One region of the Paenibacillus sp. UMB4589-SE434 genome, then DNA from elsewhere that is predicted to be linked to it. Evidence: riboswitches for the same ligand, from Rfam matches in the RefSeq annotation. Region 1 holds a riboswitch; each other region holds the start of a gene.

Region 1 (4,232 bases):
ATTGCTTCTATTATACGCAAAACTTATGAAAAGAAAATAGTCGTAAATTTAGTTTCGGGACCTCTCGATGCTGATCGAATGGATTATTTGCTGCGGGATGCATATTATACTGGAGTTCACTACGGCACTTTTGATATTGATCGGATATTACGCGTACTTCGCCCTTATAAAGGTCGGATTGTCGTAAAAGAAAGTGGTATGCACGCTGTAGAGCATTATTTAATGTCGAGATATCAAATGTATTGGCAAGTATACTTTCATCCGGTGACACGAAGTTCGGAATTGCTGCTGCGACTTATTTTTAAGCGTGCTACTGAACTATATCACTCGGGATATGTATTTTCTTACTTTCTGGCGCCGCTAGATTCCTTATTTGAAGGGACTATTACTTCTGCACAATATGTTCAATTGGATGAGGCCTTTGTCCAAACCGTATTTACTCAGTGGATGGGGGAGCAGGATGAGCGGCTTTCAGAATTATGTCAGCGATTCATGGAACGAAAGTTGTATAAATATGTAGAGGTCGATCAGTTAAATACGGAGCTAATGGAAGAACTTTGTCAGCAATGGAAGGCTGCAGGACTTGATCCCGCTTATGATCTATGGTTTGATTCCCCTACTGATATGCCTTATGATGTGTATCGTTCTGGAGAAGAACCGACACAAATGCACATTTTATTGCTCGATCGTGACCAACAATTGGTCGAGCTGTCAAAAAAGTCGGATATTGTTCGCTCTATCAGTGGATTGCATCGTGGTAAGCATTATATATATTTTCCGATTGATAAAATCAGACAGGCAGCCCCGCGACTTTCTGAATCAGTTGTCCGACTACTTCAACTACAAGAGGATCGAGCGTCACAGTAGGAACCTACTAGAGGATACAAGGAGAGTAATTCGACATGATATTTGACACACATACCCATTTGGATAATGAAGCCTTTAATGAAGATCGTGAGGAAGTAATTGCTCGCGCTTTAGAACAAGGCGTGACACGAATGGTAAACGTAGGCTTTAACCGGGAAACGATCCCGACGACCATGGAGTTGGCGGAGAAGTACCCCTTTATTTATGCGGCTGTGGGATGGCACCCAGTTGATGCAATTACGATGCAGAAGACGGATATCGATTGGATCGCCAAGTTGACTGAGCATAAAAAAGTAGTAGCTATTGGTGAAATTGGACTCGATTATCATTGGGATACATCACCGAAGGATGTACAGCAACGTGTATTCAGAGAGCAAATCGGACTCGCACGTGAATTGGATATGCCAATTATCATACACAATCGTGATGCACATGAAGATGTAGTTCGTATTTTGAGAGAAGAAAATGCAAAAGAGGTTGGAGGCATTATGCATTCGTTCTCAGGAAGCTGGGAGACCGCTAAAATGTGTCTGGATATGGGCTTTTATATTTCGTTCGGCGGCCCAGTCACGTTTAAGAATGCTAAACAGCCAAAAGAGGTACTTAAACAGGTTCCAATGGACCGTTTATTGGTGGAAACGGATGCTCCTTATTTGACTCCTCATCCTTATCGGGGGAAACGGAATGAAACCGGATACGTTCGGTTAGTGGCAGAGGTAGCAGCTGGATTAAAGGATATGGATTTAGAAGAATTTTGCAGAAAAACAACCGAAAATGCTCTTACATGTTTTGACATACGTTGAAAATCAACGAAAAACTAACGAAAAAAAGTTCTACACCAACATATACATGGATTTGTTTGATAAAACGAGTAAATTTGGCTTTATTTTTGTTGTTTTTAACGAAAAACGTGATTGCGGCAGTCTTTACAACTTTGTCATAAACACGATATGATTTCTCACAGAAGTTCGATTGAACTTGAATATTGTTCCAACCAACCAGTAACGCTGAATTTCCATTGATTTGGAGAGCGGGGGAACCAGAAGCATGCTGCAAGTGCCAGCAGGTGCGGAGTGTATCCTTGGGGTGAATTAAGAGCTGTCGAGCCGTGAGCCGATATGTTCTTATAGGGCGACTCTCATAGCCCGAACCCGACAGCTAACCTCGCAAGCGTACGGAGAGAGGTCCTCGTGTGAGCCCTAGACTGTTGTTTTGTTTGGGTCTTGATGAAGAAGCCACGAAAGAGAGTCCTCTTGAGACAGGCTTCTTTTGTTTTTGCATCTTACGAGACTCGCATCCTTGCATATTTTGTGGAGCGGGTTCATAGGTTGTAAGAACAAGGAGGAAGAGACGACCGTTACTGGAGTTGGTGTGAGAGATAGGCAGGCACAAGCTTATTTTTCGCAAAAATATCCAATAGTCGCGTCAGATGTATCATGCATAACTTCTCGACGGCGGGACTATGTAAGGAGGACCGAGAAATGGGCAACTTCGTGAACAACGATCCCCATGATCCCCGATCATCCAGCAAGTCACTCGCAATGCGATGGAAGCATGAAAATGTGCGTGTTGTTTCTGTAATTGCTGTAGTTGCAATCGCTATAACTTTAGTTAGTGTGCTGGTGGGATTCAGTTATTCCAAAAAGACGGTCGCCATTGTCGTAGATGGACAAGAGCGTCGTTTGGAAACTCGCCAGGAAACGCTTCGTGATGTTTTGGATGAGCACACGATAGCGGTAGGAAGTCATGACGAAGTATCTGTAGCGTTAGATACTGAAGTCAAAGATGGGGCTCAAATCACCATAGAACGTGCTAAGCCAATTCAGATTACGGTGGATGGGCTAACGAAGACGTTGTATACAACTAAGGACAATGTCAAACAAGCACTTACTCAATTAAATATTAACCTGAAAGCGCAAGATAAAATTTTCCCAAGCAAGTTGACCTCGATTGCGTCTAACATGAACATCAAAGTTGTGCGTGTGACCAAAGGGGTTGAGGAGCGTAAGGTGAAGGTGCCTTATCAAGTCGTCAAACAGGCAAACCCGGATATGAAGAAGGGTACCAAAAAGACAGTGCAGCAGGGCCAGTCAGGTCTGGTCGTACAAAAGATCGAAAAGACCTTCGAAGATGGGAAGCTTGTCACTGCCCGTATGGTAGACAAAAAAGTGCAGACCAAACAAGTCAATAAGGTTATCGCTTACGGTACGAAAAAAGAACCTGAATTAGTGGTACTGTCTGCGGATAGCGATGACGTTGGTCAGTCTTCTGGCGGCAACTCAGATTTTGATTACAAGAAAAAAATTACGAATGTGCAATTAACAGCATACACGGAAACTCCAGGTTCTGTGGGGGCCAAAACAGCCTCCGGAACAAAAGTAACCGAAGGTCGTACGATTGCGGTAGATCCGAAGGTCATTCCACTTGGCTGGTGGGTATACATCGAAGGCATTGGCTTCCGCCGTGCTGAAGACACAGGTGGAGCCGTCAAAGGCAACATCATTGATGTATATTACGACTCCTCCAAGCAAGTGCAGCGTTTCGGACGCAAGAAGGGATATACGGTTTATGTTATCGGTCCTGTGAAGCCGGAGGCGAGTTAGGAAGTCTCTAGTGTAGTGTTAGCTGTGTGGATTGCAGCTGTGTATTTATGATATAGTAATTCATATTCAAATATGTCATGCTAAGAAGAGGGGATTCCCTCTTCTTTTGTATTTTAGTTGTACTTTTTTTGGGAAAGGGGCAATTGCCTGTGATACGTGAGGTTATTGTCGTTGAAGGAAGAGACGACACCGTAGCGATAAAACGAGCGGTAGATGCAGATACTATTGAGACTGGCGGATCGGCTCTAAATGAGATGACGTTTAAGAAGATCGCGCTGGCGCATGAGCGCCGGGGCGTTATTATATTTACGGACCCTGACTTCGCTGGTGAACGGATTCGCAAAGCGATTGCAGCTCGTGTCCCTGGATGCAAGCATGCATTCCTAACCAAGCAGGAGGCGCTCGCCAAAGGCGACATTGGGGTGGAGAATGCTTCGCCCGCAGCGATTCGCCATGCACTTGATCATCTGCGAACAGAGATGCCTGCCTATGAAGGCACAGTGCTTACCTGGACTGATCTGGTCCAGGCAGGACTTACTGCTTATGAGGGATCGGCCGATAGACGCATGAGACTAGGTGAAATACTAGGCATAGGGTATTGTAATGCCAAGCAATTATTAAAGCGTTGTACGACCTTTCAGATTAGTCGAGAAGAATTTGAAGATGCTCTGCGACGTCTAGACACCAATTAAATGTAAGTGTCAATAGGACGACAGCATATATTTCGATGCTTATGATCATTAGATTTTATCGTACTAACTG
Region 2 (4,232 bases), on a different contig from region 1:
GTCGCCGTCTGAGAAATGAAAAGGATAAATGTTGTAGCTGGCAGGTGGATAGCGGCGATCGATTATATCAAGCGCCTTAATGTATGCGGAGGAACAGATCGTGCCACCACTTTCTCCGCGAGTAAAGAACTCTTCCTCGGTGACTTCCTTTGCCTCTGTATGATGGGCTATAAACACGATGTCTACCTTTTCATACTGTTTGCGCAAGAAGCGGGTCATCCAAAAGAAGAAGCTGCGCGCACAGTATTTTTCGAAGGAGCCCATACTTCCTGATGTATCCATCATCGCAATGATGACTGCATTTGATTGTGGCTTAATAATTTCTTCCCACGTCTTAAATCGCAGGTCATCTGGATTAATACCATGTATACCAGGCTGACCGGATAAAGCATTGCGCCGCATATTTTCAAGAATCGTACGCTTCTTGTCAATGTTGGACATAATCCCTTTTTTGCGAATATCGTTAAAGCGAATCTCTTTCACTTCAATCTGCTCTTTGTCCTTAGGACGCAAATGGGGAAGTTCCAGTTCATCAAATAACATGCCTTCAAGCTCTGCAATGCTGATCTCCGCTTCAACTACATCTGCTCCAGGCTGATCACCCGCTTGCTGCCCTTTGCCGGGCCCTTGTTCTTTATCAGTTCCAAGCACGTCGCCTACTTTACTGTCGCCATCTCCTTGGCCTACATGTTTCTTCTTGTTAAAATTGTACATAAAACGAAATTCATCCAGGCTGCGGATTGGAACTTTAATAATTTGCTTGCCATCCGACAAAATAATATTTTCCTCGGTGACCAGGTCTGGCAAATTCTGCTTTATCGCTTCGCGCACCTTCTGCTGATGGCGCGCTTGATCTTGATATCCTTTACGATGGAGCGACCAGTCTTCACGGGATACGATAAATAACGGTTCAGTCATGATGCTCCCCCTTCCAGATTAGCAACAGGATGAATCCCTGCTGTAAGTTCTTGTTACACAATATATTCACGAACAGGGGAGTTATGAAGGGCAGCAGGAGAAAGTGTGATGTATAAAGGAGTCACACCAATTAATAAGTGCTAGGATTAAGGTTAGGTACAGCATTATTACATAGTTCAAAGGAGCACACAGATGAATCCAACTTCACGGATATATGAAGAGCTCACATTAGAGCAGATTACAAAAATAATGACGGAAACTTTCGACCTCCACACGGAGGTGTTATCTTGTTCATTGCTAAGTGGAGGATTGTTTAATACGACTTATTTAATTCATACGATACGGCCAGAAACTGCAGTCGTGCTGCGTGTAGCCCCGATTCACCATGAGCTGCTTCTAGACTTTGAGAAGACGATGATGGGCGCAGAGACACATATTTATAACCTTCTGGCGACGAAGGGAGTTCCCGTTCCTAAAGTAATAATCTGTGATGAGTCTTGTGAAGTGATACCACGAGTGTACATGGTCATGGAATATATTCCGAGTGTGCCCATGAATGACCCCACTGTTCCTGAGGATGTAAAAGCAGCGTTACGTCGCAGCTTGGGTCAGTACACATCACGAATTCATGAACTCACAGGGGAAAAATTCGGTTGGCCAACTTCAAGACAAGGTATTAGAGGTAGTGAGAGCTGGTCACAAGTCATCTTGCAGTTTGTAAATGAGTTAGCAGGAAAGTCAATTGTTCATGGGGTGTTTGAACAACAGGAAATGGACGTATTATTAAACCTTTTCCGATCAAATGAGCGCATTTTTGATGAGATCACAACTCCTGTGCTTGTTCATAATGACCTATGGGATCCCAATGTTCTGGTGAGTGAACAACATAATGTGTGGGAGATTGCCGCGATTATTGATGCGGATCGCTCGATGTATGCCGATCCTGAATATGAATTTGTATTATGGGACAATAATGCTGACTTTATGGAGGGATACGGTAAACCGTTGGATATGTCTATCGCTGCACAAACACGAAGAGAAAGCTACAAGCTGCTGCTTGCTGTTATGAATGCTTATGTATTTAAGGTTGAATACAACAATAGTCCAGCTTATCTAGACGCAAGAGAGGATGTGCTTGGCCGTCTTGAAGCATGGTCTTCATCTCGAAAGTAAACAAGAACGTACCCGTTACTGAGCGGGTACGTTTTTTTAATTATGACGAATTTGTAATAATATTCATCTGTTTACATTAAGTTTTAAATGAATTCAGGTGTGGAACATGTTACGATTTGTAAGAATTAAAAAACGAAAGCCGAAGCTCATGAATGAGCACGGGGGAACCAACATTGGGGTGAAATCGCACATGCGATAGGGGAATCTCTTAACCCGAACCCGTCAGCTAACCTCGTAGGCTGCAAAGGGAGATGACATCTTTGAAGAAACAGATGCAGAAAGTCGTAATCGTGGGTGCACTTGCACTTGCTCCAGTATTATCCGCAGGCTCGGTAATGGCTGCACCAGCTAGTAATGCAGATTGCAACGTTAATAACAATATTAAGGTTAATAGCAATTCGCAGCAGGGTACGCAGAACACGATGAAGTGGAACATCAACGGACAAGATTGGTCTGCACTACTGTCCAAGTGGTTCCCACAGTTCAAGCAAGACGGTCAACAGCAAGGGAACAATAACAATTCCGGCCAAGTGAAGGTTGAACAACCTAAGCAAGGGGGAACTGAAAATAAGGGCCAGCAGCAGTCGCCTAACGGCAGCACAGAACAGAACAAGCAGGAGCAAGCTGCAAATGTATCCGAGTTTGCAAAGCAGGTAGCTGAGCTCGTGAACAAGGAACGTGCTGCAGCAGGACTAGCTCCACTTAAGCTGGACAATAAGTTGTCTGAAGTTGCGATGAAGAAAGCAAAGGATATGTATGATAACAATTACTTTGATCATCAATCGCCAACTTATGGTTCGCCATTTGACATGATGAAAGCTAATGGAATCCAGTATAGTACTGCCGGCGAGAATATCGCTAAAGGCCAACGTACGCCAGAAGAGGTCATGAACGCTTGGATGAACAGCGACGGACATCGCAAAAACATTATGAACTCAAGTTTCACTACAATTGGTGTGGCCTATTATAATGGTGAATGGGTACAGCAATTTACGGGCTAAGCTTACTTTTAAATACCTTTTACACTCCTCCTGTATGATATAAGAAAGGCTGCATCTACTGCGATTTTGTCGCGGATAGGGCAGCCTTTTTCTTCGATTTACACAATTTCCATGAGGTCTTCACATAACCTTTTCATAATAATGCGGTTCTATTAACAAATGTTTTTCATAATAAAATAGTCAGAGAACACACGAGAGGCTGCTGCATGCAGGAGCTGGCCCAGGATATCTTCTATCATGAATGAACTGTTCTGCATATGGAATGATTGATAATTGATGAGGAGGCGATGAATAATGAATGTACGGACAAAATGGAAACGTCATTGGTTCAAGTTAGTATTGGCAGTCGCGATTACATTACCTGTATTCTCCTTTGGAACAAATCCGCCCGTGTATGCAGAGGGGCCATCCGATCCAGCACCTTACATTAATGCAAAAGGCACGCCTAATGGCAAAAAAGTGTTGTTTGACAATACACATGCGCAAACTGCTGGAGCTGCAGACTGGGTTATTGATGGTGGGTTTTCCGATTTTGCAAACGGCATTGCGAATAAAGGTTATGATGTAAAGGAACTGCGCAAGTCAACCGCGATTACATACAATGATCTCAAAGATTATGATGTATTTGTAATTCCTGAAGCAAACATTCCATTTAAAACAACAGAGCAAGCCGCGCTGCTGCAATATGTGCAAGGTGGAGGCAGCATCTTCTTTGTATCGGATCACTATAATGCAGATCGTAACAAAAACAGATGGGATGCTTCCGAAGTGTTTAACGGCTATCGCCGTGGTGCTTGGAGCAATCCAGCCCAAGGAATGAGTGCAGAAGAAGCAGGCTCTGCTGCTATGCAGGGCGTTGCCAGCTCTGACTGGCTTTCCGACAACTTTGGTGTTCGCCTTCGTTACAATGCGCTTGGTGATGTTAATGCTACTCAGATCGTACCTTTAAGCCAATCGTTTGGCATCACAAATCAAGTAGCCAGTGTGGCGATGCATGCGGGATCTACGATTGCCATCACCAATCCGAACATTGCAAAAGGAATTGTATATGTCCCAACCCTCTCAAGCAGCCAAAAATGGCCGAATGCGGTTGATCAAGGCGTATACAACGGCGGCGGTATTGCGGAAGGTGCATATGTA
Region 3 (4,232 bases), on a different contig from region 1:
GATCGGAATGAAATGGATCGCAGTGCGGATTGTGCCTTTAATTGTGCGGGCGTGCCCTCGGCCGCAATGCGCCCCGCAGCGATGATCGCGATGTGGTCAGCAACCGCGTCAGCTTCGGTCAAGTCGTGCGTGGTCAGCACGACGGTCCGGCCATCAGCGGCTAATGTTCGGATGGTATCCCAGAAGCGACCGCGAGCTTCAATATCCATGCCTACGGTTGGTTCATCCAACAGTATAAGTTCAGGATTTCCAGCCAGACTCTGGGCGAAAGCCAATCTTCTGCGCTGTCCGCCTGACAATGCAGATGCGCGGCGCTTGGCTTCTTGATGCAACCCTGAGAGGTCCAATAGGCGAGCTAATGAGAGTGGATTCCGGTAATAGCTGCGGAACAATTCCAGCACTTCTTTGACAGTCAGCCCATCAGCAGCTTTCACATCCTGCATCAATGCTCCTATGCGCTGGCGAATTTCTTTAGTCCCGGCGGGCATGCCCAACACGCTGATGCTGCCTGAGGTTGGCTTCTGCAAACCAAGAATCATAGATATGGTAGTAGTCTTACCGGCGCCATTTGGACCAAGCAATGCACTGATTTGTCCTTGATTGAAACATAAATTTATATCATTTACAGCGTGAAAGCTGCCATATTGCTTGCTAAGTTTGGTACACTCAATTGCGTATGTCATTTGTCATCACCCTTTGATTTATTATGTGTGCCGTTTATCGTGTGGCTATATTTGTATTGTAGTCTCACGAGTAATCGTCCGTTAGTGTACGATGTCATGAACTGCTAATGACAAATGTCAGAATCGGAAACTGTCCCGGTTCCAAACCGTAATAACGTACACAGGCTTATTTGATTCGGAATGAGCAAATGAACTTAAATTATTATTAAGTATTCATTCAGCTTGTCTTCATGTGCTGGCTTCATACTGAAGAAATTGCAGTTTGAAAGGAGGTGAGAATATGAAATGGACGACATCATCGGCGGTCGCCTGGTCTACAGCTATGATGCTGCTGCTTGCTTCTCCGGCAGCGGCGCAAAGCGAACATGCCGCTGCTGCATTTGCGAAGTCGCCTGAAGCGCGGGTTGTATTTGCATCAGGAGATGACACGGATTCTTCCCGCAAGAGTGAATCACAGGGCGGAGTACTAGCGTTGCTGCCAAGCTCCGCGACTTCGAAAGCAAGCAATTTGTCGGCACAATTAAATAAGAAAGATCACACAGAGAAGAAACAGCTGAACAAGGAGCAGGAACAGCTCCAAAGTCAGATAAAAGAGCTTCGGCAGAAGAAGCTTATATCGATTGCACAGAAATATGGTATTGTTGTCGAAAACAAGACATTTGAGCAAATACGTCATGAATTGCGACAAATAGTTGGACGTAACGGCAAAATGTTCCACGAGAAACATGTCGATAAGCATGCACGGCCTCAACAACACATGAGGGAACAAGTGAAGAAAAAGGTTGTGAATTCGGAGCATTTGAATACTGAACATACAGGGAGCAAGTTAAGGGAACAGCAGCAGTAATGGAGTCACAAGCTACGTGGTACATGAGACATTAAGTTGTCGTGGATTTTGAGGACTTAGGCTGGTAGTCGTGAATAAGATGTAGAGGCATGTTGGAAGAACGCCCAGCATGCCTCTTTGGGTTAAACGCAGTGCGGGGATGTAATGTTATATCCTACATTGTCAAAATCTGAGGATAAGTAGTAAGTAGGGTTTACGAAAGGTGACTCTACAGTGAAATGATATATCACCCTTTTCAAGGCTAGTAGAAACTAGTTGGCACCATCGTTATATGTAATGTGCGTGGCGTGGTGACTAGGAAGTTAGAGAATTAATTATTGCAGGTATATCGATATCACGGTGATGGAGCTAGTTCCTGATTAGGACAACAAGAGAAGAAGCGTGATTCATCTTCAGGTTCACGTGTTAATTATCATATAAGGGTGCTGGACCTGGGAATGGACAGGGAGAATGATGGTTAGCATGCTTCTCTTCAGCTAGATGCCCATATAGCAGTCAGAAGAACAGGGAAACATGGCAAGTGTAAACCCATTTTATACAGATTTATGTTTATAATTGTCGTCTTTTTCCTGTATTAATTTGTGCAGGACCATGGCTTCTTAGTTGGCACGTTTCAGTTTGGCGTGCATACAGTGTATAGAACAGTGCAATATAAAAGCCCGACAGGCTGCATGAGGCAATCCATCGGGCTTTCGGTATAATATTCTATTATTTCTCGTAAGAAGCAAAGCTATCATATTGCTTCGAGCTGAGAATGCGCTTAGCACCAACATAACGCTTCTCATAATAATCCATGCTCAGATCGTCGACACGTGTTCCTTTGCTTGTCGAAGCGTGGGCGAATTGACCGTTGCCTACATAAATGCCGACGTGGGAGATTCCGCTGCCACTAGTATTGAAGAATACCAAGTCTCCAGGGCGTAGTTCGTCTTTTTTTACTTTGTCGCCAACTTCATACTGGGAAGAAGACGAACGAGGCAATTCAACATCGAATTTGTCAAAAACATACTTTACAAATCCAGAGCAGTCAAACCCCTTCGTTGTAGTTCCACCATACTTGTAGTCGATACCCATCAAATCTTGGATAGTGTTGTCCATCTTCGTTGCGGCGAATGCGCTACCTGTTCCGATCGAGAACAGTAAGCTCAGACCGACCACCGCAGTGACCAACTTCTTCTTCAATTGGAAAAGCTCCTTCCGTGCCTGCGAGGTTAGCTGGAGGGTTCGGTTGAAGGTTCCCTATGATCTCTGCATAAGCAAGATCAATTCACCCAGTATTAATGGTTCCCCCGCTTCCCGGATGTGTACGGGAATTTGGCCTATTGGATCACATCAGATTCCGTTACTTCTGATTACAAAATTGCAAGAACTAAGTGTCTTTCATGACAAAGTTGTAACAATCTAAGCCTTATTTTAGCAGACCTTTTTTACTTTGACAAACACTTTTTGTCCGGAAACGCCAAAAAAACGCGCTTAAACCTCGAGAAAAGGCTTAAGTAAGCGTTTTTTTGGCGAAAAAATATTTAGAAAGGCCGAAATTTACGGTTTCCGATGATTCCATGCGTGATAACGGCTAGAAAGACTCCATAATTTCAAAAATGCGCGTAATGCAGGATATGCCTGCTGTAAAATGAGTGCGGTCATGCCGGTCCATAACATGGCAGCGGTTGTCACTAATGTACTGCATACTAGTGAGATAAGCACAAATAGGAGCGACAATCCAATGACAGGCAGAACGTGAACGATGCCGTTTTTTAGTGCATGCAACAGCGACATGTCTGACCCAGCGCCGAATTGCAGAAATAAAAACAAATGATGAAGCAGCCAACCTCCAACCAGCCAAGCGAGACTAACAGGAAGAGCACCAGTTAATAGCATCTGCCAGCTTGGATTAGAAGCAAGTACTTCGGCCAGATAAGGGACGGCCCAATAGGCGGGAGCAAGCATCAAGGCCGTTTCCAGAAGATACAATAAAGCAAAAGGTTTCCACACTGCTGCGATTCCCCTGAAAAAGGTCAATCCCGATTCCGTTCGGTGATTAGCCATTGAATAGCAGATGCCAGCATGAATGATCGGTGTGAGCAGCATCCGTACCGCAATAAAAGCGACTATGATCCAGAGGTACGGTGTATAGGTAGACGTTTTAGTTAATTGGAACTGGGATTCCAATAAGAAGAGTTGTGAACTCATCTCCGTAGGAGCTGGGCTCGGATACCGGCGAAGTATTGGCATGATGACGGAATCCATAAAGCGAAATAATAGAAATCCCCACAATAACTGATATAGAAATAGGATGATCCAGATGTATAAATGGTCTTTCAGCCAGTCCCACCCTGCGCGCATATGCAGCTTCATGTCCATCACCACCCCAATACGTTTGTTATCACTTCCAGCCATTTGACGGCTACCCAATTAACGCGCGTGCGCACCGGTTCTTCAATTTGAGCACGCATATAGTTGTTAATGTGACGATTCTCTACCATGATCGTATAGAGAGGATCGATCATTACCCATGCGAGCGGGGAGGAATGACTGAGCTTATATTGGATGCGGTCGCCTTCCACAGACCATACTTTACGAGTTGTACTTCCGTCTGCAAATTGAAATACGATCGGTACGTTCGGGTAGTCAGCGCCGTTCTTTTGAATATTTACCGTTGCTTCATAACGTGGCGTTCCTCCTTCATTAAAGGTGCGGGTATG
Region 4 (4,232 bases), on a different contig from region 1:
TACAAAGAAGACTGCACCATGCCAAGCCGCTGTTCTTTGCCTTCCATGCTCGGGCCATTTATGCCAAGTTGATGCATCATCGGATTACCCACATGCTCAGAAGTAAGGGAGAGGCCCAGCATCGTGATAAACATGACGGACATCGCCACAAACAATACCCTGCCTTGCTTCGCATTTCCGACCATTTTTCCGTATGCAAACGGCAAGGAAGTCGTTACCAGCATCATTAGAATCATTTGCAGCGTGTTACTGAGTGCATTTGGATTCTCGAATGGATGCGTCGAGTTCGGACCGAAGAAACCACCCCCGTTGTTGCCCAGCTCTTTAATGGACAATAATGAAGCGACAGGCCCCCGTGCGATCTGCTGCTCTGCACCTTGTACTGTTGTTACCGTCTCCGTCGGGCTGAGCGTCTGCGGAACACCCATCGCAACGAATATAATGCCTGCCACTACCGCAATCGGAAGCAGGATACGCGTAATCGAGCGAACTAGATCCACAAAAAAGTTGCCAAGTGGCTTGCCTGCCAGACCTCTCATAAAAGCAAATACAATGGCGAGACCAGTTGCCGGCGAGGTAAACATCAAGAAAATAATGCCGATCATTTGTGAGAGATAGGATAACCCTGTTTCTCCGCTGTAGTGCTGTAAATTCGTATTTGCCATAAAGCTGATCGCTGTATTAAACGCAACCGAAGGTTCCATGCCTGCAATGCCGCTCGGATTTAGCGGCAGCACTCCTTGCAGCCGGAATATTGCATAAGTGATCACAATCATGACCACGTTGCTTAGCACCAACGAACCTGCATAGGCTTTCCAGCTCTGGTTGGTCTCTCGGATGCCAAACAATTTGAATAAACCTTTGTCAATTGGACCAAGCACTCGATCCATCGGCAGCGGCTTTCCACCGCTATCAAATACACGAGATAAATAGATGCCGACCGGACGTGCCAACACCAATACAATAAGTAATGTAATGCCAATAGACAACCAACCTAAACCTGTCATTTTTGTGTTCCACCTTTCAACTATTTACAAGGAAGTCGTATCCCTAGAATTTCTCTGGCTTTACAAGTGCGTATCCCAGATAGAGAAACAGTGCCCCTACCAGTACGCCAAGCACGATAATCATCTTTGTTCACCTCTATATGCACGAGTCAGCCCGTGCGATGTTCATGGCATTAGCCATGACTAATGATCAACTTCTGTGGAGCACCAGGACAGCACCCCATACGTTACGACGCCTAACAATACAATTAATACAAGCATAATGACATCGAACATATGCCAACTCCTCCTTTGAGCCTTGGTGCTAAGATGTGCTCACCCTTCAGAGACGGTGCTTTACCTTGCAGCATGTTAAAAGACAACACAAAAAGCCGCACGGAAAGAGGATCCCTTTCCGTGCGGCTTCTAAACACGCAGCTAAATAAAACGCAAGCTGCGAATCGCCACAACGAAATAAGGCTGCCTCTATGGACGCTTACGAGGTTAGCTGACGGATTCGGGCGCATGAGTCGCCCTACTGGCCAAAGGCCAAGATTCACCCCTCGCACAGCAGCTTCTCCACTTTCGAAGCACTGTGCTCTAACATTGGGTCCCCCGTTCCCTTCTCAGGGATTCAGCGATGAGCATTGCCCAAAGCTTATCAATTAGTCGAGCCGTTCGAACTGATCGCACCAGAACCTGCTGTAAATAAGTTACTGGTGCAGCTATACGGTTGAACGCTGCTCGCTGTAAATCAATTCGGTCAGCAGAAAGGATACTTGATCCGACTGCGTGTACACAACCATATCCGCGCCTAGCAGGCGGTAAATGGAACGTGGATAATGCTGCTTAGTTATGACCGTAATCGGGTCGTACGTCCATGCTCGGCATTGCTGCAGCAGACGACAAGTCAGCGCAAAGCTTTGCTCGAATACGTATATACGTCCAACTGGTAATAACGGAATCTCGGCTGGTTTGGTCCGAGATGTGTTTACGTGCCAAATGTGCTTGACACCAAGTTTCTCCATTCTTGCCGAACATCTCACATTGTTACTGATGGCTGCCACTGGCAAGCCTGCGCCGCGCAGTTGGCGGACAAAGTCAGCCCCCATCGTGTTCGGAGCGAATACGGTAACGATTCGGTCCGTGTCTTGCATTTCACCATACCTCCTGAAGTCCGTTACTTTCATCATTCGGGTAGAGGTTGGTCAGTATGCGCAAATCGGTCTAGCGCGCCTCTCCTCGGACGCTTACGAGGTTAGCTGTCGGGTTCGGAATCGAAGAGTCGCCCTACCGGTTGCAAAGTGACATCCCCTAACATTTAGCATGGATATAACCTTTACCGGATTCACCCCCTGAACGCAAATCAATCTAATTCAGCCGCAATCGGTTGTTATGACGGATTTGCCTTCTCATTGTGGTTCCCCCGCTCCCGCCTTCCGGCGGAACTCAGCGATGAAGACGCAACGGATATTGTTGTCGTCGATGAACTGAATCTTACGCCTTTTCATGTATGTATGTAAATCAATTCGAACGTTCATATTGTTCCAAGCATGACCAAATGCTGGATATAATCATAATCAATCATCGAAAATCCTATCATTTACTCGTCATATCTTTAATTATCTTCATTCGATTGGATAACAGTAGCATTTTAAAGTAATTTCGATAACAATATGGATTTAATCGCTTTCTTGGCAAAATTTCTGTCATGATTAATCTATTACTCGTGTCCTGTTCAAGCTTCCATTTACAGCTCATAGCTCGCTTTGATGCGTTTGCATAAGGCATGCATAGGCGGGATTTAGACTACACTGCCTTTTCGTATGGCTATATCAGCGCATACACTAAAGCCGCCTGAATCGAGTACGTTCAAGCGGCTGTCTCATGTCATTTTTTGGGATCCGCGGGAACATCAGTAGCCAAAAAGAGTACCCAAAAGCTGATTCATCCGATTGGCATACGTATGCTCACGCAGCGTTCTTTCAAGCCCGCGCAGCGCAATCTCACGCCGTTCTCCTTCATGGTGCAAATAATGCTCCATCTTTGCAAGCAGCTCATCAGGCGATTGGTAGGTCACAATCTCGATACCAGGGGTATAAAAGCTAGCTAGATCACTGCGAATGTCTGTCAATTGCAGTGTGCCGCAGCAAGCAATTTCAAACGTCCTTGGGTTCGGAGAGGAGGCAATAATCTGACTGGAATTGCTGTTCACCGTCTCGTCATCGTGAGATCTGTGCATATTGATGACAATTTTGGTCATGTTGTACATATCAGCTGTTTCTTGCGGAGTCATCCAACGACCAAGATCAATCTTGCCCGTATAGGAGCTAAACTGTGGCAGTCGATCCCACCACAAGCCTGAAAAGTATGCGTTATACTGCATCATTCGATCTATAATCGATTCGAAAAAACGTACTCTGTTCCAGTAGGCTGAACCTATAAAACAAACATCGCGGCGCCCCGGTGTAGGTGTTGTCTTCGGCAAAAAATGGCCTGGATACACCGCAAACGGCAAGTAATGAACACTGGGACAGCCAATAGATTGATAATAGCTGACACTGTTGATTTCTAACGTAAACACATCGCTGTAATGCGGCACGATAGCAGACATCATATCCGTATAATACGGATCGTCCGTCAGCCATACGGCTGTGCGAATGCCTGCTGCCCGCAGTTCATCAAGCTGGCCGATTGGAAGCTCCATGCCATCCAAGGCGATGATAATATCCGGCCTTAAGGAGGCCGCCGAAGCTGCAACGGCATCTCTCGGCCCGATGACCGTCACCTTCCCCACCATCTCCTGAAGCGTGCTGACTAACGCATCATCAATTGGAGAGTATGGGAAGCCCTTGCCTGAGGTAACGTACATGACATGTATAGGTCGATGAGGAATTTGCGGGCGTATGGTCTTCACCAGCATATCCGCACGGCCACGAAGGTATCCATCCTGGTATCCTTCATGCAGACCGCGTAATCGTCCACGCCTGCGAGCAACGGTTATCGATGTCACGCGTCTGTGTCGATATGATTTCCTCCGTGAGCGTGAACCGGGCATCTCCTCACTCCTTTGTTGTTACTGTCGACCGTGAGCCAACCAAACTTTGGCTGTATCGAGGCCAACACCATACTTATTCAACCACCAATCTTTCATAAATCATAACGATCATCATCTATCTACTCATTTGTCATCCAATCAAACCAAGTTAGTCTGTTCCTTGCCTTCATAACGACAGGTGATTGTTC

What was found. Region 1 has a riboswitch for cyclic di-AMP ahead of QP775_RS24845 (resuscitation-promoting factor). Riboswitches for the same ligand answer to the same signal wherever they lie in the genome.
Region 2: it holds a riboswitch for cyclic di-AMP, as region 1 does, so the genes downstream of both, QP775_RS15480 (CAP domain-containing protein) here and QP775_RS24845 (resuscitation-promoting factor) in region 1, are expected to answer to the same signal.
Region 3: it holds a riboswitch for cyclic di-AMP, as region 1 does, so the genes downstream of both, QP775_RS24570 (C40 family peptidase) here and QP775_RS24845 (resuscitation-promoting factor) in region 1, are expected to answer to the same signal.
Region 4: it holds a riboswitch for cyclic di-AMP, as region 1 does, so the genes downstream of both, QP775_RS22575 (hypothetical protein) here and QP775_RS24845 (resuscitation-promoting factor) in region 1, are expected to answer to the same signal.

What each region holds. Positions count from the first base shown of each region.
Region 1 covers NZ_JASOYK010000013.1:10,708-14,939, forward strand. The annotation lists gene QP775_RS24835 (HD domain-containing protein) at 1-867, shown strand, start outside; gene QP775_RS24840 (TatD family hydrolase) at 903-1,670, shown strand; cyclic di-AMP (ydaO/yuaA leader) riboswitch at 1,863-2,056, shown strand; gene QP775_RS24845 (resuscitation-promoting factor) at 2,349-3,470, shown strand; gene rnmV (ribonuclease M5) at 3,620-4,162, shown strand.
Region 2 covers NZ_JASOYK010000004.1:40,555-44,786, forward strand. The annotation lists gene yhbH (sporulation protein YhbH) at 1-918, opposite strand, end outside; gene QP775_RS15475 (phosphotransferase family protein) at 1,111-2,091, shown strand; cyclic di-AMP (ydaO/yuaA leader) riboswitch at 2,219-2,347, shown strand; gene QP775_RS15480 (CAP domain-containing protein) at 2,343-3,092, shown strand; gene QP775_RS15485 (motility-associated ABC transporter substrate-binding family protein) at 3,387-4,232, shown strand, end outside.
Region 3 covers NZ_JASOYK010000012.1:33,549-37,780, reverse strand. The annotation lists gene QP775_RS24580 (ABC transporter ATP-binding protein) at 1-683, opposite strand, end outside; gene QP775_RS24575 (hypothetical protein) at 964-1,530, shown strand; gene QP775_RS24570 (C40 family peptidase) at 2,239-2,712, opposite strand; cyclic di-AMP (ydaO/yuaA leader) riboswitch at 2,717-2,860, opposite strand; gene QP775_RS24565 (carbamoyl transferase) at 3,070-3,885, opposite strand; gene QP775_RS24560 (M1 family metallopeptidase) at 3,891-4,232, opposite strand, start outside.
Region 4 covers NZ_JASOYK010000009.1:31,661-35,892, reverse strand. The annotation lists gene kdpA (potassium-transporting ATPase subunit KdpA) at 1-1,007, opposite strand, end outside; gene kdpF (K(+)-transporting ATPase subunit F) at 1,051-1,131, opposite strand; cyclic di-AMP (ydaO/yuaA leader) riboswitch at 1,466-1,636, opposite strand; gene QP775_RS22575 (hypothetical protein) at 1,712-2,143, opposite strand; cyclic di-AMP (ydaO/yuaA leader) riboswitch at 2,218-2,451, opposite strand; gene QP775_RS22570 (CgeB family protein) at 2,902-3,999, opposite strand.